DNA from 3 places in the Pseudoalteromonas sp. GutCa3 genome. Region 2 is predicted to be linked to each of the others. Evidence: predicted binding sites of a transcription regulator. Region 2 holds the regulator's gene; each other region holds the start of a gene.
The links. Region 2 encodes sigma-54, which starts transcription at its own class of promoters, with help from an activator protein. Its sites were predicted from a motif close to GTTGGCACGNNNNTNGNNT; they were not measured.
Positions count from the first base shown of each region.

Region 1: a site for sigma-54 is predicted at 4,174-4,192, ahead of CXF64_RS05265 (BON domain-containing protein). Genes of this name have one in related genera too.
Region 3: a site for sigma-54 is predicted at 1,972-1,990, ahead of fliE (flagellar hook-basal body complex protein FliE). Genes of this name have one in related genera too.

Region 1 is NZ_PJBK01000026.1:16,731-23,997, reverse strand. Features, by position in the region: gene yaaA (peroxide stress protein YaaA) at 1-162, shown strand, start outside; gene CXF64_RS05275 (mechanosensitive ion channel family protein) at 284-1,231, shown strand; gene CXF64_RS05270 (methyl-accepting chemotaxis protein) at 1,593-3,563, shown strand; gene CXF64_RS05265 (BON domain-containing protein) at 3,780-4,100, opposite strand; gene srmB (ATP-dependent RNA helicase SrmB) at 4,373-5,599, opposite strand; gene CXF64_RS05255 (tRNA1(Val) (adenine(37)-N6)-methyltransferase) at 5,675-6,373, shown strand; gene CXF64_RS05250 (alpha-amylase) at 6,530-7,267, shown strand, end outside.
Region 2 is NZ_PJBK01000056.1:81,204-88,470, forward strand. Features, by position in the region: gene CXF64_RS09640 (calcium/sodium antiporter) at 1-379, shown strand, start outside; gene CXF64_RS09645 (KpsF/GutQ family sugar-phosphate isomerase) at 383-1,354, shown strand; gene kdsC (3-deoxy-manno-octulosonate-8-phosphatase KdsC) at 1,355-1,906, shown strand; gene lptC (LPS export ABC transporter periplasmic protein LptC) at 1,903-2,457, shown strand; gene lptA (lipopolysaccharide transport periplasmic protein LptA) at 2,447-2,992, shown strand; gene lptB (LPS export ABC transporter ATP-binding protein) at 2,989-3,714, shown strand; gene CXF64_RS09670 (RNA polymerase factor sigma-54) at 3,784-5,283, shown strand; gene hpf (ribosome hibernation promoting factor) at 5,310-5,597, shown strand; gene ptsN (PTS IIA-like nitrogen regulatory protein PtsN) at 5,602-6,054, shown strand; gene rapZ (RNase adapter RapZ) at 6,073-6,918, shown strand; gene CXF64_RS09690 (HPr family phosphocarrier protein) at 6,961-7,233, shown strand.
Region 3 is NZ_PJBK01000034.1:36,235-43,501, forward strand. Features, by position in the region: gene fliF (flagellar basal-body MS-ring/collar protein FliF) at 1-1,579, opposite strand, end outside; gene fliE (flagellar hook-basal body complex protein FliE) at 1,600-1,932, opposite strand; gene CXF64_RS07310 (sigma-54-dependent transcriptional regulator) at 2,089-3,555, opposite strand; gene CXF64_RS07315 (sensor histidine kinase) at 3,552-4,664, opposite strand; gene CXF64_RS07320 (DNA-3-methyladenine glycosylase I) at 4,797-5,390, shown strand; gene CXF64_RS07325 (sigma-54 dependent transcriptional regulator) at 5,729-7,165, opposite strand.

The DNA.
Region 1 (7,267 bases), on a different contig from region 2:
TACGCTAAAAAAGCACGCGGCATGATGGCGCGCTACATTATCGAAAATAAAGTAACGCAGTTAAGCCAACTTAAAGAGTTTACGGTAGCAGGTTATTACTTTAGCCCAGAGGCAACAGTTAAAGAGCTTGAGCCGGTATTTATGCGCGACGAACAAAATTAGGTTTATAAGCTTAAATAAAAAATTTAAAAGCCATGCATTGCATGGCTTTTTTGATGTTGGCGTTATATTTGCAATCTCATCTAATATTAATGAGAACACTAATTAAATAGGTGCAAATAAAATGATCAGCATTCCGTCAATTGACGAAGCCGAAAAACTAATAGAAGAAAAGCTCGGAGGGTGGTTTGATGTTGTAATAAGCCATATCCCTAATTTTATAGTTGCGATACTGATCGCAATTGTGTTTTCAATATTGGCGCGCTTTGCTGGCAAGCTGATGAAAAACGTATTACGCCGCTCACTCGACTCAACACAAATTGCCGACTTAATGGCGTCAATTTTTAAAGTTATTGTGTTGTGCATAGGTTTATTTATAGCGCTTGATTTTGTTGGGCTAAAAGGTACTGTTACTTCGCTACTTGCTGGTGCAGGTATTGTGGGTTTAGCCATTGGTTTTGCGTTTCAAGACATGACCGAAAACCTAATTGCTGGTATAGCAATGGGTGTACGTAAGCCATTTAAAACAGGTGACGTAATAGAAACCGATGATGTGTTTGGTTCAATACATTCTATAAACCTACGTAACACGCTAATAGAGAGCTTTTACGGGCAGTTAATACTGGTACCAAACAAAGTATTATTTAGAAACGTACTAAAAAACTACACCACTTTAGGTGTTAGGCGCATAGAGGTACCCGTAGGTATTTCGTACGGCGACGACATAGAAAAAGCAAAAGACGTCATCGTCGATAAAATAAATGAATTTGATTTCGTAATACGTAAAGACGAAACCGCAGTATACGCCGAAGGTTTTGGTGACAGCAGCATTAACTTACTGGTATGGTTTTGGATTAAATACCCAGGCGAGCCTGACTTTATGACGGTACGCCACAAAGGTGTTGTTGCCGTTAAGCAGGCACTTGATGAAGCTGATATTAGTATTCCATTCCCAATTCGTACTTTAGATTTTGGTATTAAAGGCGGCGAAAAACTCGATGCCATGATAAGCGATAAAATAAGCCAGCAATCATCAAATAAAGACGGTACTGACTCTGACCAAAGTGAGTAATTTAGTTAAAACTCACTAGGCAAAAGCATTGGGAAATAGTTACTTACCAACAGCGCGTTTTTACAGAGTAAAACGCGCTTTTTAGACATTTTATAAAATAAAGGATATTTCTAATTTTAAAGTTAAGTCCCTTAATATAAGTATAAATTATCATTTTCCCATAAGAGCGCAATAAATAAACTTGTAACCATTATAAATACATAAACAACGAGATGTTTGGATAATAAATGCATTTTAGTGGTTTTATGTTCCTATTTTGTTTGTTTCCCTCTGTAAATTCGGTTTTTTTGAATAAATAAATTCATTTTTAGCTTTTGGTAGGCTAGATTTAACTTAACTGCTCTTTATTTAGTAAATACAAATGCCAAGCAAGAAAGAAAGTTCAGCTTTTCAAACGAGTCACTGGAGTTTAAAAACTAAGCTAACATTAATTTTCCTACTCGTAGGGATAATACCTGCCCTCATAATTACTACAATTTCTACATTACAATCAAAATCACGCGTCGAATACAATATATCTCAGTCGCTTGAGGCGATTAATCAAATAAAAAAAACTCAGATCGAAAATTATTTTAATCAAAAAAGGGCAGATATTGAGCTTTTGGCTTTAATTGTTCCGCAGCTTGAGGAAGACAACTATGATCGCTTTTTTACAGAATATATACAGAAGTATGACTATTACGATGTGTTTTTAATTAATAACAATGGGCTTATTTATTACACTCAAGCTAGAGAATCTGATTATCAAACAAACATATTAAAAGGGAAATATGCGAGTTCAAATTTAGGAGATTTAATTAAAGAGGTTAAACAATCTAAAAGTTTTAGTATTGCTGATTACAAACCGTATGCACCAAGTAATGGAGAACCCGCTGCGTTTATTGCTATACCTGTTGATGGTAGCGATACAATAGTTGCTTTGCAGCTTTCAAGTGAAGGGACTAATCAAATAATGGGTGTTCGCGAAGGGATGGGAGAAACTGGTGAGAGTTACCTAGTTGGAGAAGATAAGCTAATGCGTTCTGATTCATATCTTGACCCAGAAGGACATTCACTCAAAGCAAGTTTTGCAGGAACTGTAACAAATAATGGTGCTGATACAGAGGCTGTAAATTTAGCTTTAAATGCTCAACATGGTACTAAAATAATAAAAGATTATAATGGAAATAACGTACTTTCTGCCTTCGATAGTATAAAGATTGGAGATTTTAGCTGGATTATATTAAGTGAAATTGACGAATCAGAAGCATTTTCACCAGTCCATCAGACTGTGCTTTTTAGTGTGATTTCTATAATAGTAGCTGCAATTGTTGTTGTATTTATTGGTGTTTTCTTTTCTCGAAAAATAGCGACTCCAATAATTGTAGCTTCCAATTTTGCTAAAAAAGTGGCGGCAGGAGATCTTAGCAGTAATATCGAAGTTAATTCACACGATGAGGTAGGCATGCTACAAGTTGCATTGCATACCATGTTAGAAAATCTCAGAAAAATGATTGGTGAATTATCTAACGTTGCAGTTCAGCAAGGCAGTACAGCAACAGAGCTTGCCTCAGTTACTGAGCAAACTAGCTTAGCAGTTACCGAGCAGCAAGCACAAACTATACAAGTTGCAGCCGCCACTACCGAAATGACTGAAACAGTAAAAGAGATAGCGAGTACAACTGCTAGTGCATCATTATTATGTGAAAATATTCAAAGAATGGCTCGAGAAGGCTCTGAAAATAATGATAGTACTTACAACGCACTTGTTTCTCTTGGAGAAGCTACAAAAAAATCAGCACATGAAGTGACGGAGTTGAAGCATAATTCAGAAAAAATAGTGAATGTATTAGGCGTTATTAAAAAGATAGCTGATCAGACTAATTTACTTGCTTTGAACGCAGCAATTGAAGCAGCTAGAGCTGGTGAACAAGGGCGTGGTTTTGCTGTTGTTGCTGATGAAGTACGAAGCTTAGCTAAGTCTACGCAAGAGTCTACAATGGAGGTTGAAGTGATAATTGAAGCTGTTGTGAGTGCCAGTAACGCAGCTGTTCAAGCAATGACAGACAATGTAGGACAAACAACTCAAGTTCAGGAAATAGCTAAGAAAGCAAACTTAATCAATAGTAATGTAGGCAAAGCAGTAGATGAAATTTTTGATATGGTTGTTCAAATTGCAACCGCCTCTGAGCAGCAGGCAACCACCATCGATGAAATATCACGAAATATAGGTGTCATAAATATGGGTATATCAGAGACCGAGCAGGCAGTTAGAGATATCGCACAGTCAAGTAGCGAATTGTCTAGGATGGCAAACGGTTTAAATGATGAGGCCCAAAAGTTTAGTCTTTAACTTACTCTATTAATTTAGAAATCTTTGATTTAATGACGCTAATCATACAGATATAACTACGGTAGGATGTTACAGGGACGTACAATAAAAGACGTAAATAAGCGCGTGCCAAATAGTGCACGCGCATAAATGAATATTAGAGTTGGTGAGACATTTTGCAACCGATGAGCTCGTAAATTACAAACTTCCAACATATTTATGTTTTATTCTAATATGTTAAATAACGCTAATTTTATTACGAATGATTTTTACGCCATCCATATTTTCTAAAAACTTTTGAGCTAGTGCGCGCTGAAAACCAGTTTGTGCTTCACCGTATAAATCTACTTCACCATTTTTTACCTGCACACGAATATCACTTAACGCTAGGTTAGGATTAGTTCGTAGGGTGTTGGTGATAGCTTGTTGTAAGTTAGGTTGAGTGGCTACACTGCTTACTACGGCCATGTTGGTTGCTGCACTTACCTTTGTAGCGCAAGCTAATAAAAATAAACAACAAAATGATACTAAAGCGATAGTTAACTTGAAGCGGTTCATAACTTAATCCTTACATTACGGTGAATAGTGCAGCCACAATATGGAAATTCCATCGGCTAGGTTATCTTTGTAGTTACAATTTCGGTGCCAATATTAACACTATGAAATATAAGGGAATTTTATTAATTGGGAATTCAGGTAGGCAAAAATTACATTTAAATGAGTATGAGTTACATGCTTGGGTTACATATGTAACAGGTACAAACAGCAGAGCCTCCAAGGCTTGCATTAAAAAGCCGACAAAAGTCGGCTTAGTATAAAAATGTTTTAGGTTACTTTTTCTTTTTAACCTTAGCCTTTTTCTTGGCTTTCATTTTTACTGGATCTTTACGCTTTTTAGCTGGTGGCTTAGCTTCTTTATGTTGTGGCTCGACACCTCTAATTACACGGCGTTTTAATTTTTGTTCAACGTAGCGCTCTACTTTATATAAAATACCAATATCGTGTGCTTCAACTAGCGATATTGCTATCCCTTTTTTACCAGCACGGCCAGTACGACCAATACGGTGTACATATACGTCGGCAGTACGCGGCATATCAAAGTTAATAACGTGGCTGATATCAGATACGTCAATACCACGTGCAGCTACGTCGGTAGCAACTAATATGCTTGTTTTGCCACTGTGGAAGTTTTCCATGGCTTTCATACGTTTGTCTTGTGGCATTTCGCCGCGTAACCACGCTGCTTTTACATCATTAGTTGTAAGTTCGCCAATCAATGTTTCTAAGCGTTCGCGAGTTTTAACAAACACAATCGCTTTAGTTACGTCAGGATTTTTTAGCGTATTAACTAATAATTCAAGTTTGTGATGATAATCGTCGGCTAAATGTACCCATTGGTGAATTTTTGCTTTTTCTTTACGTGACGATTCGGCTTCTAATAGAGCTGGGTCGTTTAATGTTTTTTCAGCAAACCTTTCTACGCTGTCACCTTCAAGTGTTGCTGAGAATAAAAAACATTGGCGACGATTTTTAGCTTCGTCACAAATACGGCTCATTTCTTTTTTAAAACCCATATCTAACATGCGATCTGCTTCATCAATAATAAGCATTTCTACATGTTCAGCATGAAAGTTTTCGGTTTCTAGGTATTCCATTAATCGACCTGGTGTGGCGATTAAAATATCGTTATTTTTTTCAAAAATTTCTTTATGCGTGCCGTAGTTAATACCGCCTGTTACTACACCAATTTTTAGGTGTGTGCGCTTAGCTAGCAGTTCACATTGTTCATGAATTTGATAAGCCAACTCACGAGTTGGGGTCATAACGAGTACGCGCGCAAAACCAGGGTCACGACGTGGGAAATCCAGTAAGTACTGAATAGCCGGAATTAAAAATGCCGCTGTTTTACCTGTACCAGTAGGCGCAGATGCTAAAATGTCGCGCCCCTGTAGTGCTTCAGGAATAGCTTGTTGTTGAATGCTGGTTGGCGTCTCGTAGCCCATTTTATTAATGGCATCGAGTAGCTTGTTATCAAGATCAAATTCAGAAAATTGCATAGAGTGTCTAAAATAAGGGACAATTACCCTGATTATACGCGCTATGCTGCGCTTGGTGAATGAAAAGGTGAAAAAATGTCTGGTTTTGTATTTAAACAATTTAAAGTTGAACACGACCACTGTGCAATGAAAGTTTCTACCGATGGCATTTTGCTTGGTGCATGGGCTAATTTAAGCGGCGCAAAGTCATTACTTGATATAGGCACCGGCACCGGCTTACTAGCACTAATGTGTAAGCAGCGCAGTAATGAGCTTGATATAACTGCGGTAGAAATTGACGAAAGCGCCTATACCCAAGCATTAAAAAATGTAGCTAATAGTCCGTGGCCAACTATAAGTATTACGCACCAAACTATTCAACGCTTTAGTAGTGAAGTTAAATTTGACGTGGTTATCTCTAATCCACCGTATTTTAATCACAGTTTAAAAGGCGATAATGCTGCGCGTAATGCCGCACGCCATACAGACGGATTAAGTTTTGAAGAGTTAATTAATGCGTTTAAACGCTTAAGCCATAGCCGCGCTCGCTTTAGCTTAATACTCCCAAGCGTTGAAGGCGCATTATTTATAGAGCTTGCTACTCAAAATGGGCTTTATTTAAATGCTCATTGCCAAGTAAAAGCCACGCCCAACAAAGATATTAGCCGCAGTTTAATGACATTTAGCTACGTAAAAAGCGATATAGAATCATCAATCCTGTGTATTAGAAACTTAGATAATACCTACACCGCTGATTATATAGCTCTGTGCAAAGCATTTTATTTAAAAATGTAAATTGCCAAGTTATTTAGGTTATCTAGTAATAAAGGATAATTTACCTATTATGCATACGTATTCAGTTTTTATTTAATCAATTCTCAATCTAGTGTTAACCACTTGTAAATAACATCGAGTAGTTGTTTTGCTCGCTCAACAGTTGGATCACACACTATGAAACTCAATAAAATAATCACCACCGCAGGTTTAAGCCTAGGGTTGCTCTTACCTAGTATTGCCACAGCTACGCCCACCACATTTGTGCATTTGTTTGAATGGAATTGGCAAGATGTAGCGCAAGAATGTGAGCAATACCTAGGACCAAAAGGCTACGCTGCAGTACAGGTCTCGCCGCCTAATGAGCACATTACAGGAAGCCAATGGTGGACACGTTATCAGCCAGTAAGTTATGAACTGCAAAGTCGTGGCGGAAACCGTGCACAGTTTATCGATATGGTAAATCGCTGTAGTGCAGCTGGGGTCGATATTTACGTTGATACGCTTATTAACCATATGGCAGCAGGAAGTGGCACAGGCACAGCGGGAAATAGCTTTGGTAATAAAAGCTTTCCTATTTATAGCCCACAAGATTTTCATGAAAGTTGTACCATTAGTAGTTCTGACTATGGCAACGATCGCTACCGAGTACAAAATTGTGAACTCGTTGGACTTGCCGATTTAGATACCGCTTCAAACTATGTGCAAAATACCATTGCAGCATATATTAACGACTTGCAAGCTATTGGCGTAAAAGGCTTTCGGTTTGATGCTTCTAAACATGTTGCAGCAAGCGATATCCAAAGTTTAATGGCCAAAGTAAATGGCTCGCCAGTGGTTTTTCAAGAAGTGATTGATCAAGGTGGGGAGGCTGTTGGTGCCTCTGAATATTTAAGCACAGGTTTAGTAACTGAA
Region 2 (7,267 bases):
CGATATTGCTAAATACTTCGGCTTAAGCGACTTAGTCATTGGCTTAACAATTATTGCCATCGGTACTAGTTTGCCTGAACTTGCCGCTTCGGTTGCAGGTGTACTTAAAAATGAAGATGATTTAGCACTAGGTAATATTGTTGGCTCAAACATATTTAATATTCTAGCGGTATTACCACTTGCCGGTATTATTAACCCTTCTGCCATTGACCCATCATTAGTAAGCCGAGACGTATTAATTATGATTGGTGCAACACTTGCTCTCATTATTATGTCATTGAACTTTAGAGGCACCCAACGTATCAATAGAGTAGAAGGCGGCTTATTGCTAATAGCGTTTTTGGGTTACCAAGGGTATATTTTTAGTCAAGTAGGGTAAATGATGGCAACGCTAAATTTTATTGAACAAGGCCTTCGCGTTTTAGATGTTGAGCGCCAAGCACTTAGTGATATTGCACAATATGTAGATGAAAATTTTCATAACGCGTGCCAATTAATGTACGACTGCGAAGGCCGTATTATTGTCATTGGTATGGGTAAATCAGGTCATATTGGCAATAAAATAGCGGCAACCCTTGCAAGTACTGGCAGTCCAGCATTTTTTGTTCACCCTGGTGAAGCAAGTCATGGTGATTTAGGTATGATCACTAAAAATGACGTAGTTATGCTTATTTCCAATTCAGGGGAGACCAGCGAAGTTTTAAATATCATTCCTGTTTTAAAACGACTTGGTGCCAAAATGATATCGATGACTGGCAATACGCAATCAACCATGGCGACCCTTGCTAATGTACATGTGTGTATTAAAGTAGAAAAAGAAGCCTGTTCATTGGGTCTAGCTCCTACATCAAGTACCACTGCAACGCTTGCGATGGGCGATGCCATGGCAGTTGCATTATTAGAAGCTCGCGGCTTTACAGCTGATGACTTCGCGCTATCTCACCCAGGTGGTAGTTTAGGCAAGCGCTTATTACTTACTTTAAAAGATGTTATGCACAGCGGCGCAAATACACCTATTATTAGCGTTTCACAAACAGTTAAAGACGCCCTTATTGAAATGTCTGCTAAAGGTTTAGGCATGACAGCCATTGTTGATGAAAATCAGCAACTCGTGGGATTATTTACCGATGGCGATTTGCGTCGTATTTTAGAACAAAGAATTGATATTCATACAACACAAATAGATGTTGTTATGACTAAGTCATGCACTACGGCTACACAAGATATTTTAGCCGCTGAAGCGCTTAATATTATGGAACACAAACGTATAAATGGCTTAATCGTCGTCAATGAGAAAAACCAACCTATTGGCGCATTAAACATGCAAGACCTATTAAAAGCAGGAGTGTTATAAATGCAATTTGAAGAACTCTATCAACCGCTGAGCGATGATGCAAAAGCACGCGCTAAAAAAGTAAAACTACTTATATGCGATATTGATGGTGTATTTTCTGATGGCCGTATTTACCTTGGTAATCAAGGTGAAGAGCTAAAAGCATTTAATACAAAAGATGGTTTTGGCATTAAAGCGCTTATAAACAGTGGCTTTGAAGTGGCTGTAATTACTGGTCGTCATTCACAAATAGTGCAACAACGTATGAGCAGCTTAACCGTACAGCATATTTATCAAGGCCAAGAAAATAAGCTCATTGCCTATCAAGAATTAAAAGACAAACTCAACCTTAGCGATGAACAAATTGCTTATATCGGTGATGATGGTCCTGACATGCCCGTTATGGAATTAGTCGGCTTTGCTGTTGCAGTAAATGATGCCCATCCACTTATTAAACGTTTATCACACTATGTAACGCAAATGCCTGGCGGCTTTGGTGCAGTAAGAGAGCTCACCGACTTACTTATGCTTGAAAATGGTAAAGCATTGACTACACAAGGCACTAGTTCATGAATGCAGCGCGCATAATATTAAGCGTTTTATTCATTAGCTGTATGGTTTGGCTTTGGTACCCTTATTTTACACAAACAAATATTGTGCCTCAGACTGAGCCTGAAGTTATTGCCAAGCCTGATTACATAGCCATTGAACTCAAACAAACAGCCTATGACGAACAAGGTAAAATTAGCCACAAAGTCACTGCGGCTAAAATGGAGCTATATCAACAATTAGGTTTTACGTTTTTTGAAAAACCTATTTTTACTTTATATAACGAAAAGCAAACGTGGCAAATAAATGCAGACGAAGCAACATTATACGAAGACAAACAATTAATTTTAGAAGGCAATGTGGTTGCCAAAAACTTAACCGATAACGCCATGATAGACAAAATCAATGCTGATAATATTCAGGTAGATATAAAGCTATTAACAATGCGTTCGGAGCAACCCGTTATCATCACTGGACCCAATTTAAAAATCACTGGTAAAGGCCTAGAAGCCGACTTAAAAACCGAAGTGATAAAACTAATTAACCATACGCGAACCATATATTATGACCAATAAAATATTAAAATCACTTATTATTCCTACACTTATACTAGCGTTTAATAGTAATGCTGCAGAGCAAAACACGCAACCGACTGCAAATCAAATTTCAATAAGCGCCGATAAGCAAGAAGGTCAATTAAAAGCTAATGTCGGGATTTTTGAGAAAAATGTTGAAATTATTCACGGTAATCGCCGTATCACAGCCGACCGCTTAGAAGTACATAAACGCGATGAACTTGGTGATAATAAACAATTATTAATTGCTACAGGTAGCCCTGCGCACTTTGAAGAAAAGCAATCAGATGGCACGACTATGAGCGCCAGTGCTGACGAAGTACGTTATGATGTATCTAAGCGTTTTTTAACGCTTGTTGGTAATGCACAAGTATCGCAAGCGGGACAAAAAATAAATGCTAAAAGCATTACCTACGATATAGAGCAGCAGCTAATCAGTGCCGAAAAAGATGAAAACTCAACTGACCGCGTTCACACAATTTTAGTGCCAATCGAGACTAAAAAAAGTAAAAAAAGCGACAAAGGTCAACCATGAGCACATTAAAAGCAGAGCTATTAGCAAAGAGCTATAAAGGCCGTGAAGTTGTAAAAAACGTCGGCCTTGAAGTCAAAGCTGGCAGTATTGTTGGCTTACTTGGCCCTAACGGCGCAGGTAAAACTACCACGTTTTATATGATAGTAGGACTTGTACCTAGCGACAAAGGTAAAATATCGATAGACGATAACGATATTACTCTTTTACCTATGCATAGTCGTGCTAGATTAGGCATTGGCTACTTACCGCAAGAGTCTTCAATATTCAGAAAGCTGACTGTTTATCAAAACTTAATGGCCATTTTAGAAACGCGCAAAGAGTTAAATAAACAAGCTAGAGAAGACACTCTCGATAAATTATTAGATGAATTTAGCATACAACACATTCGTGATAGCCAAGGTATGGCATTGTCAGGAGGCGAACGTCGTCGTGTTGAAATAGCACGTGCGCTGGCAGCAGATCCTAAATTTATATTACTGGATGAACCATTTGCAGGTGTTGACCCTATTTCGGTATTAGATATAAAGAAAATAATAGAACATCTTAAAAATCGTGGGATTGGTGTATTAATTACCGATCATAACGTAAGAGAAACCCTTGATGTTTGTGAAAAAGCCTACATTGTTTCTCATGGGGAGCTGATTGCATCAGGTACTCCAGAACACGTATTAAATGATAAAACAGTACGCGATGTTTACTTAGGCGAGCAATTTAGGCTGTAACATTTACGCCATGTCTTTAAGCATCTGCTAGTATTAATTATAACAACATAAAAGGATTGTTAGAGATACATGAGGCAATCACTACAGCTGCGCATGGGCCAGCAACTTACAATGACTCCACAGCTGCAACAAGCTATTCGTTTGTTGCAACTCAGTACATTGGATCTCCAGCAAGAAATACAAGAAGCTCTCGACAGCAACCCGCTATTAGAGGTTGAAGAAGCAGACTATTCAGAAGACGCTGCAGGTAAAAACGAGCAAAAAGCAGATACAGATGACATAACTGTTAGCGCATCTGCCGATGATGCTCCAAGCGAATACGAACAAGATAGTGGTGAAGCACTTGCAAAAGACACGCTAAGTGACGACATGGCTATGGATGTTAGTTGGGATGAGTACATGAGTGCCGCCCCAGCAGCATCATCGGGTCCGATGCCTGAAGACGAATCAATATACCAAGGCGCCTCTACTGAAACGCTCCATGAGTATTTAATGTGGCAGTTACAACTAACGCCATTTAGCCCTACAGACGAAGCTATTGCTATTGCGATTGTAGAAGCCGTCGATGATTCAGGTATTTTAACACTAAGCTGCGAAGAGATTTTAGAAAGCTTTAATCAAGAAAACGAAGATGATAACGAAGTCGAACTTGATGAAATTGAAGCTGTATTAAAACGCATCCAACTGTTTGATCCTGTTGGTATTGCTGCACGTAGTTTACAAGAGTGTTTGTGTATTCAGCTTAACCAGTTTGATAAAGAAACACCTTACATTAATGAAACAAAAATGATTTTAACCGAGCATATTGATTTATTAGCTGCTCGTGACTATCGTACATTAATGAAGAAAACTAAGCTCAAAGAAGAAGAGCTTAAAGAAGTAATGACATTAATACATACTCTTAGCCCTAAACCTGCAGATACTATTGTAAGAGAAGAATCTGAGTATGTTATTCCTGATGTGTCAGTTAAAAAAATTAAAGGCCGCTGGGTTGTTGAGTTAAACCCAGATAGCATGCCTAAAATTCGTGTTAATAGCCAATACGCGGCAATGTCTCGCACTGTAAAATCCAGTGGTGACAGCCAGTTTATTCGCTCGCATTTACAAGAAGCTAAATGGTTTATTAAAAGCTTAGAAAGTAGAAACGACACGCTATTAAAAGTAACAAATTGTATTGTTAAGCAACAACAAGGCTTTTTTGAACACGGTCCTGAAGCCATGAAACCAATGGTTTTAAATGATGTTGCTGAAATGGTAGAAATGCACGAATCAACAATTTCGCGCGTAACAACCCAAAAGTATATGCACACACCCCGTGGTATATTTGAGCTTAAATATTTTTTCTCAAGCCATGTAAGCACCGAAAACGGGGGGGAATGTTCATCTACAGCAATCCGTGCGCTTATCCGAAAATTAATCGCAGCAGAAAACTCAGCAAAACCATTGAGTGATAGCAAAATAGCGGATATATTGGCTGAGCAAGGAATTAAAGTAGCGAGACGTACAATCGCAAAATACCGCGAATCTCTGGCTATTCCACCGTCAAATCAGCGTAAAAGTTTGATTTAAGACGCAAAAAAAAGAGGGTAATGCTTATGCAACTAAACTTAACTGGTCGTCACGTAGAATTAACCGATTCACTAAGAGACTATATTAATACCAAATTTGCGAAGCTAGAAAGACACTCTGATCATATTAATAATGTTCATGTCATTCTCGATGTAGAAAAATTAAATCAAAAAGCAGAAGCCACCATACACGTAAGCGGTGCTGAGCTATTTGCCTCTACAGAACATCAAGATATGTATGCCGCCATTGACTCGTTGATCGACAAGCTCGATCGACAAGTAATTAAACACAAAGAGAAGCTTGCTCGACACTAATATGATGAAATTAAGCTCACTTATATGCCAGGACTGCAGCAAAGCTGCGGTCCTTTTTAATAGCAAAAAAAGAATTTTAGAGTTCATTAGCGAACTTGCTCACGACAAACTTCCGTATTTACCGCAACAAGATATTCTTAATGCTTTAATGAGCAGAGAAAAATTGGGTAGTACAGGTATAGGGCGTGGCATTGCCATTCCTCATGGAAGAATGAGCGGTGCAGAAGAGCCTTTGGCTTTAGTACTCGTTAGCGAAACTCCAATAAATTTTGATGCAATCGATAATCGCCCTGTTGATATTTTCGTCGCACTCATCGTACCAGATGGCGATAACCAGCAGCACTTAAAGACTCTAGCAACCATTGCTGATAAACTAAACAACAAAGATTTTTGTAAACAGTTACGCAGTGCAAAATCAGATACTGAGCTTTACCAAGTTATTGTCAATCAATCATAGTTTTATAAAGGGTGTTAAATGGAGTTAATTATCATAAGCGGCCGTTCTGGTTCTGGAAAGTCGGTTGCTTTACGCGTTGTAGAAGATTTAGGTTATTATTGCGTAGATAATATTCCAGTTAACTTGCTTCCTTCATTAGTTCGCAGTGTGTCTGATAGCTACGATAAAATTGCTGTTAGCATTGATGTGCGTAACATCCCTAAACAACAGGATGAATTTAACGATATTCTTGAATACTTGCCTGGCTTTGCAAAACCTACGTTATTTTATTTAGATAGCGACGATCAAACATTGATCAAACGTTTTTCTGAAACTCGTAGATTACACCCACTATCAATTGACTCGTTGCCTCTTGATTTAGCCATCAAAAAAGAAAAAGAATTACTTGATGTATTAATCACCCGCGCCGACTTTATGATAGACACGACTGATTTGAGTGTTCATCAACTCGCTGAATCTATTCGTGAAAAGATTTTAGGTAAAAAAGATAAACAACTGATTGTCACGTTTGAATCGTTTGGTTTTAAACACGGCATACCAAAAGAAGCAGATTATGTATTTGATGCACGCTTTTTACCAAATCCACATTGGGAACCTGAATTAAAACCTTTAAATGGGTTAGATCAACCTGTTAAAGATTATTTGGCCAATCACAGCATAGTGCAAAAATTCACATGGCAAATTCAAACATTTGTACAAACGTGGTTACCGCACTTAGAGCGAAATAACCGCAGTTATTTAACCATTGCCATTGGGTGTACAGGCGGACAACACCGCTCTGTATATTTAGCGCAAACTATCGGTGAAAGTTTTGCAATGACACATCCCAATGTAAAAATTCGCCATCGCGAACAAGAAAAATAATATAGCTGAATAATCACCTGTTCAGCTTAAGTAGAGTAAGTTATGCATTGTGAAGACACTTTTTTAATAAAAAACAAATTAGGATTGCACGCCAGAGCAGCCACCGTGCTTGCCCAATTAGCAGTGCAGTTTGATGCGACAATTACATTATTTCAAGATGACAAAGAAGCCGCAGGCGATAGCGTACTTGCACTAATGCTACTTGAAAGTAGCCAAGGCAAAGAAGTAAAAGTTGTATGTAAAGGCCCCGATTCTGAGCAAGCTTTACATGCTGTTGGAGAATTAATAGCACAACGTTTTAATGAACAAGAATAAACAGTTATAAAAATAATGCTCGCATTACTAATGC
Region 3 (7,267 bases), on a different contig from region 2:
AACCAACCGAAGCAGAATCAAAGTCTTTATTTAGCATATCAAGCGTGTTGTCGCCAATATCTACGCCTGAACTTAATGCATCTTCGTCGTATTCTTCTAGTGTATCGTCTGGGTAAATTAAGCGTTTAAGCATTGGTTTTACTACTGCCATTATCAATACAATGATAACTAAGGCGCCTAATACAAGGCGGGCTATTTTCATAAACCAGTCTTGTTCCCACAGTGGCACTTCTATTGCTAAATTTGTTTCTTCACGTACAAACGGCACTGTCACTACTTCAAGTGCATCACCACGTTGCATATCAAAACCTACACCACCTTGTAGTAAGCGACGAATATTTGACAATGCCTCTACCGAGCGTGGAGTCATGGTTGTTTCACCGTTTTCTCCCACTTTAGCAATGTAGTCAACAGCAACTGATACGCTTATCCTACGTATTACACCACTTTGCTGGCGCTTATGAGAAATTGTAGTGTCGAGTTCATAATTACGTGTGGCTTCTTTGTGGCTGCGTGTTGGTGACGTAGCTGTGCCTGCACCACCTTGCCCCGCAACCTCAGGAATGTTCGAATTTAACGGTGGCTGATTTGTAAGCGCACCTGGAATACCAACAGCTAGGCCGCCAATGTTATTTTCTTCAAATGTGGTTTCGCTTCTAACCGCTGGTAGGTCTGGGTTATAACGCTTTTGAGTTTCCTCAATCGAGCTAAAGTCCATGCTCAAATCAACTTGGGCTGTATAGTTTGCAAGCCCAACAACCGGTATTAAAATACTGTCTATTTTTTCAAGATACTCTTGTTCGCGCTTACGTTCTAAATCGTATTCTTTACGAGAGCGTGCTGCTAATGAGCTTTGCGAACCTGAATTTAGTAATCGACCATTTTGATCGGTAACAGTAACTCGCATAGGCTCTAAACCCTGTACTGCCGAAGCAATCATATCAACAACAGAATCTACTTCTTCACGGTCGAGTGAGCGTCCACGCTTAAGCGTTAATACAACTGTAGCTGATGGTTTTTTTTCTCTGCGGGCAAATACGTTTTCTTTAGGAATGGCTAACAATACTTTGGCGCGAGTAATGTTGTTAAGTTCTTCAATGGTGCGTGCTAACTGCTGTTCTCGACCATGTTTTAGGCGTTCGCGCTCTAAGCGTTGGCTTACACCAAAGCCCATATCTTGCATAATTATGTCAGAGCCCGACGCTGGCCCTTGCTCTAACCCTTCGCGGGTCATTAACAATTTAATATTTTGGTATTCGCTTTCATCAACCGACACAACGTTGCCATCTAGTTGATATTCAATTTGTTGCGCATCTAAAAAGTCGAGCGTTTGAATAAGCTCTTCAGTTTGCATTTTGCCTAACGGGCGCATATCTGGCTGACGAGCCCAAATAATAATAAAAATCGCGATAGCTAAACAAATAGCCAATGCTATAACCAATGTTACTTGGCGCAATACATCAACACCATTTAAAGCACTTAAGTAGCCTGACTTTTGTTCTTGTTGATCATCACCACCACTTTGGTCAATACCGCCACCAGCAAGTGCTAGGTCTGTAGATTGGTTAGATTGCGCCACAATAATTCTCCACTACCTAATTAAACAGGCATGTTCATGATTTCTTTATAAGCTTCAACAAGTTTATTACGAACCTGTACTGTAGCCTCAAAAGCAACTGACGATTTTTGAGAAGCAATCATCGCCTCAGCAAGCGATACACTTCGATCCCCCATCTCAACCGCTTTTACTTTTTGACCTGCATCTTGCTGTAGACCGTGCACTGTATTTAATGCATCACTTAGCATGTCGCCAAACTGGGAAGTAGAAGTAGGCTGAACTTGAGTCGGCAATTTATTTATTTGATTATTACGGCCGGCTTCTAAAGCCATTGATTGCATTTCTTGAAATACAGCACTGTTTTGAATTTTCATAATTTATCTCTGACACGCAGTGAACTCTTACAAGTAATAAAGCACAAAGCATGCCAAATAATTAATCATTAAAATACAATAGGTTAACTTTAATTTGTGTTAGTCAGAGTTTTGACAACCCTAAGTTCGCAGCGCAAACTTAGGGTTTATAGGAGGTTATGCTGGAAGTGAAATACCTAAATCGCGCATTTGCGCTAGTTTATAACGTAAAGTTCGTGGGCTTATGCCCAATGTTTCGGCAACGTCTTTACGCTTGCCTTGGCAGCGTGCAAGGGTTTCTAAAATAATACGATGCTCTTTGTCTTTAAGCTCATCTTTATAGCTACCGGTGTCTGCCGCTAGCAAGCCCTGCTTAGGTTCAACCTCGGCATGTGATTTTTCATCATAATATGCAGAGCTTAGCGTGCTTTTATCAACGCCTTTATCTGCGTGAGCTAATTCTGTTGACGATACTGTTTGCGCCGGCGCCAATGATGGCTCCATAACAAAGTTATTAGCTGCTAAGTTTTCAATAAAAATAGCATGCTCATTTATTGTGTTACCCGTGCGCAGTATAAGTGCACGCTGTATAACGTTATCAAGCTCGCGCACATTACCAGGCCACGCGTGAGCCAATAACTTTTGCTCGGCACCTTTATCTAAATATGCCATAGGCTCTTTGCTTTTACTTATATGGCGCTCAATTAAATGCTTAGCCAATACAATAATATCGCCAGGGCGTTGGCACAATGGTCGCCACATTAGTGGAAAAACATTAAGCCTGTAATATAAATCTTCTCTAAACTGATTTTCAGACACGGCTTCTTTTAAATCACGATTACTGGTTGCCAAAATACGTACATCGAGCTGAATTGTTTTACGCCCCCCTAAACGCTCTACTTCACGTTCTTGCAGTACGCGTAACAGCTTTGCTTGTAGCCCTAAGTCCATCTCAGTAATTTCATCAAGTAAAATAGTGCCGCCTTGTGCTTGCTCAAACTTACCCGGACATGCTTGAATCGCGCCCGTAAAAGCTCCTTTTTCATAACCAAATAACGTGGCTTCAAGCATATTTTCAGGAATAGCCGCGCAGTTAATCGCCACAAATGGCTCATTACAACGGCTTGACTTATCATGAATATAACGAGCAAGTACTTCCTTACCTGAACCACTTGGGCCAAGTACCATTACACTTGCATCAGAGCGTGCTACTTTACTCGCAAGCTCCAATAATTGAATACTAGTTGGGTCAGCAACAATAGGTCCGTCGGTTTCTTTTGCTTTTTCAGGCAAATAACGACTCACCATATTTAACAGCACTTCAGGTGCAAATGGTTTAGCCATGTAGTCAATTGCACCTAGGCGCATCGCCTCTACCGCATCGTCAATTGTGGCGTACGCCGTCATCATCAATACAGGTAAATCAGGGTGGTTTAATTTAATACTGCGTAGTAAATCCAGGCCACTCATTGCGCCCATTTGCACGTCGCTTACAACAAGCGAAAATTGATCTTTTTTAAGCAGTAACATTGCTTGCTCAGCACTGCTCGCTGCAACACATTCAATACCCGACATTTCAAGGGTATCTATTAAGGCTTCACGAAGCCCTGCGTCATCTTCGACAACTAAAATAGTGTTACTCATAATGAACCCTCTAGTTTAGATGTTGCCTTAATAGGCAGTAACAAACTAAAGCAGGCACCACCCTGCGTATTATTAGTCACATCAACACGACCTTGGTGCGCACTAGCTACCGAACTTACTACCGCAAGCCCTAAACCTGTGCCCTGACTTTTTGTAGTAAAAAATGGTTCAAAAATTTTATCGCTTTGGCTTAAATCAACACCTGGGCCATTGTCGCTCACACTAATACGAACCATATCTAAATCTTTTAAATCTCTTTGTGCGCTAATTTTTACTTTTGCACCGCCGCCAATAACTTGAATACTATTGTGCACAAGATTTTGAATAGCACTGGCCAATGCCGTTTTATTACCGACTATTTGTATATCTGGCTCTGGTAAGCTTACATCCAGCTCACTTTCATTAAGTGCAACCATCGCATCAGCACCTGCTTTAACTTCTGTTAAAAGCTGCTGCATTGAAACTTGCTCAACAACTTGCTGATCGCCACTTTTAGCAAATAACAGCATGTCGTTTACTTGAGTTTCTAAATCTTTTAAACGCGACATTAACTTTGTTTGAAAGTTATCGCGAGATGCTTCGGGTAAGCGTTTTGATCCTAAATTAGCGGCGTAAAGCATAGCGGCTGAGAGCGGCGTACGGACTTGATGCGCGAGTGACGCAACCATTTTACCCAGCGCGCTTAATCGCTGCATATGTGCAACACGTTTTTGTAAGCGGCGAGTTTCGGTCAAATCCGTCATTAAAATAAGTTGCCCAGGCTCTGGTGCTAAAGCAGTAATATCAAGCTTTATTAGGCGCCCGTCTTTTAAAGACACTTCGTGGCCATCATCTTGATGTGGCCTAAAAGAGCGCTGAATAACATTAAACCAGCGTTCGCCTTCAAGTGGCTCGCCAAGCATATCAATCGCTATTTGATTCGCTTTTGCAATCAACCCTTTGCCATCAAGTACAACCACGCCTGCTGGCATGGTATCAACCAAATGCGAAAGCCAACTTGCTTGCTTGCGCAGATCGCTTAATTCACCAATGTACTCCTCTTGAAGTAAACATGGGTTATACTGATTTGCAGAAAAAAACTGTGGTTTTAGCACGCTAGCAAGGGCCATAATCAAATCTCGAATTGATGTAGATACATGTCTAAATGCACGATTCATACCAAAATTTATTTACATATTTATCATTAAGTTACATCAATAATTTGAGCGACATAAAAATGACGCACACAAAAAGGAATAATAATGAGTGAGCAAATAAAGTGCCGTTGCCCGTGGCTCGACACCACTAAACCCGACTACGTTATTTACCATGATGAAGAATGGGGCGTCCCCCTTTATGATGATACAAAGCTGTTTGAATTTATTACGCTTGAATCAGCGCAAGCGGGTTTAAGCTGGTATACAATTTTAAAAAAACGCAGCGGTTATAAAAAAGCATTTGCTAATTTTGATGTAAATAAAGTGGCACAATTCACACAAGATGATATTGAGAGATTAATGCTTAATGAGGGGATTGTGCGCAATCGCTTAAAAATTGAGGCAACTGTTAACAACGCTAAACGCTTTATAGAAATACAAGAAGAATTTGAAAGTTTTAGTAACTACCAATGGCAGTTTGTCGATAATAAACCGATTATAAGTAATTTAAATAACGCTGAGGACTACCCGGCAATTACAGAAGCATCAACCGCATTTGCGAAAGATTTAAAAAAACGGGGTTTTAAGTTTTTAGGCCCTACAACGGTTTACGCTCATATGCAGGCCTGCGGTATGGTTAACGATCACAGTAATGATTGTTTTAGAAAAGAAGAAATTATTAAGGCTTTTAGTGGGTAAGTGATTTATAACCATAAAAGTGATTTGTTCACAAATAGGTTAAGAGACGCTGCGCTTTAGAGAAGTAACGCGTAAGTTGACTATGGTTTCTCATTTACCTTCGTTTTTCTCTTTGTGAAATAACTTTTTATTTAAGTGATTAAAAGTCTCGTTTTTCACGCGAGCAAGTCTAGCGTCTACAACAAAAGTAAAAACCGTGTAGGTGCGAATTTACTTCGCGCTCTTGCTAATATTTTTTAAGTAAAGTGCGGTATAAAACCGCACCTACAAAACGAGGGGTTATTTATCTACTGTGTTTGGCCAATTTATAACTAAACACTGACAGCTGCTTTTAAACCTTAATCTCTTGAAAGATTATACTTTTTCATTTTCTCAACGAGTGTTGTTCTGCGAACACCTAATATTTCGGCTGCGCGAGCTACAACGTAATCATAGCGCTCTAACGCTTGGGTTATTAAGCTTATTTCGAGCTCGGCTAAATAATCTTTAAGTTCAATACCATCATCTGGCAATAACCCACTACCCGTTTGGCTAAACTCAGCGTCAGGCTCACTTTCGTAATCGCTAAAACCGGTGCTAAATATGTCGTTAAAGGCGTCTTTTTCCATTAACTCTTCAGGATATTCTGGCTCGTAGGCTTCAACTTCAATGTAACGATATTTATTAGGTAAATCGGGAATATCGACCACTTTTTCAGGAAACATAATAACCATACGCTCCACCAAATTAGCAAGCTCACGAATATTACCAGGCCAAGCATGTTCTTTTAAGCTCTCAACTGCGCGTTCTGTAAACTTAGCGGTAGAACCTGTTTGGTCGTTAACTCGGCGCATTAACTCCTTTAAAAGCAGCGGAATATCATCAGCACGTTCACTCAGTGATGGGTTTTCGATAGGAAATACATTTAAGCGGTAATATAAATCTTCCCTAAAACTACCCTCTTCAATCATTGTTTCCAAATTACGATGCGTGGCTGCAATAACGCGTACATCAGCTTGGATAGCCTTTGTACCACCAACACGTTCGTAGCTGCGTTCTTGCAATACTCGCAGCAACTTAACTTGCATTTGCAGTGGCATATCGCCTATTTCATCTAAAAATAGCGTCCCGCCTTGAGCTAGTTCAAACCGCCCTTTACGAGCCGATATAGCACCAGTAAACGCGCCTTTTTCGTGGCCAAATAGTTCACTTTCGAGCAGTTCTGCCGGTATAGCACCACAGTTAACTGGTACAAACGGTCCATTAATACGCTTTGAAAGCAGGTGTACATTACGGGCAACCACTTCTTTACCTGTGCCTGATTCGCCTAAAATTAAAACATTAGCGTCGGTTTTTGCCACTTGTTCAATTAAAAAGCGAACATCTTTTACGGCATCTGTTTCACCAACTAGCCCATCAAAAATTTTATGCGGTTTAGTATGCTTATGCTCATTAGGCAGCATACGCTGATACTGCTGGCAATCGTGAAGTAACTGAGTTGTCACTTCGTGATTAAATGGCTCGCAAATAAGCCCCACCACATTAGCTATACTTAATAGTGGTTTTAGCGTTTCGCCAATTAATAAAAACGGTAATGTTGGATAGCGTTTAATTAAGCTTTCGTGGTCAAGTGATTGCAACGCTCCTAAAATAATCATGCATTCTTGCTGCTGATATTTTTTGCATTCTTGTTCAAAGCAGTCTTCGCTTAATAGTTGAGCAGCTTCACCAATAAAGCCAAGTGAAGCATTTAATCCTATTGCGCGGTTGTTATTATTATCTAAAATCAAGATCATATTTAGCGAGCCGTACTTTCACTAATTTGTATAATTAGTTAAATTGTAAGCCAGTTCAGCATGGATGCAAGTGGTAGCGGCAGTTTTTTGACATAAACGCCA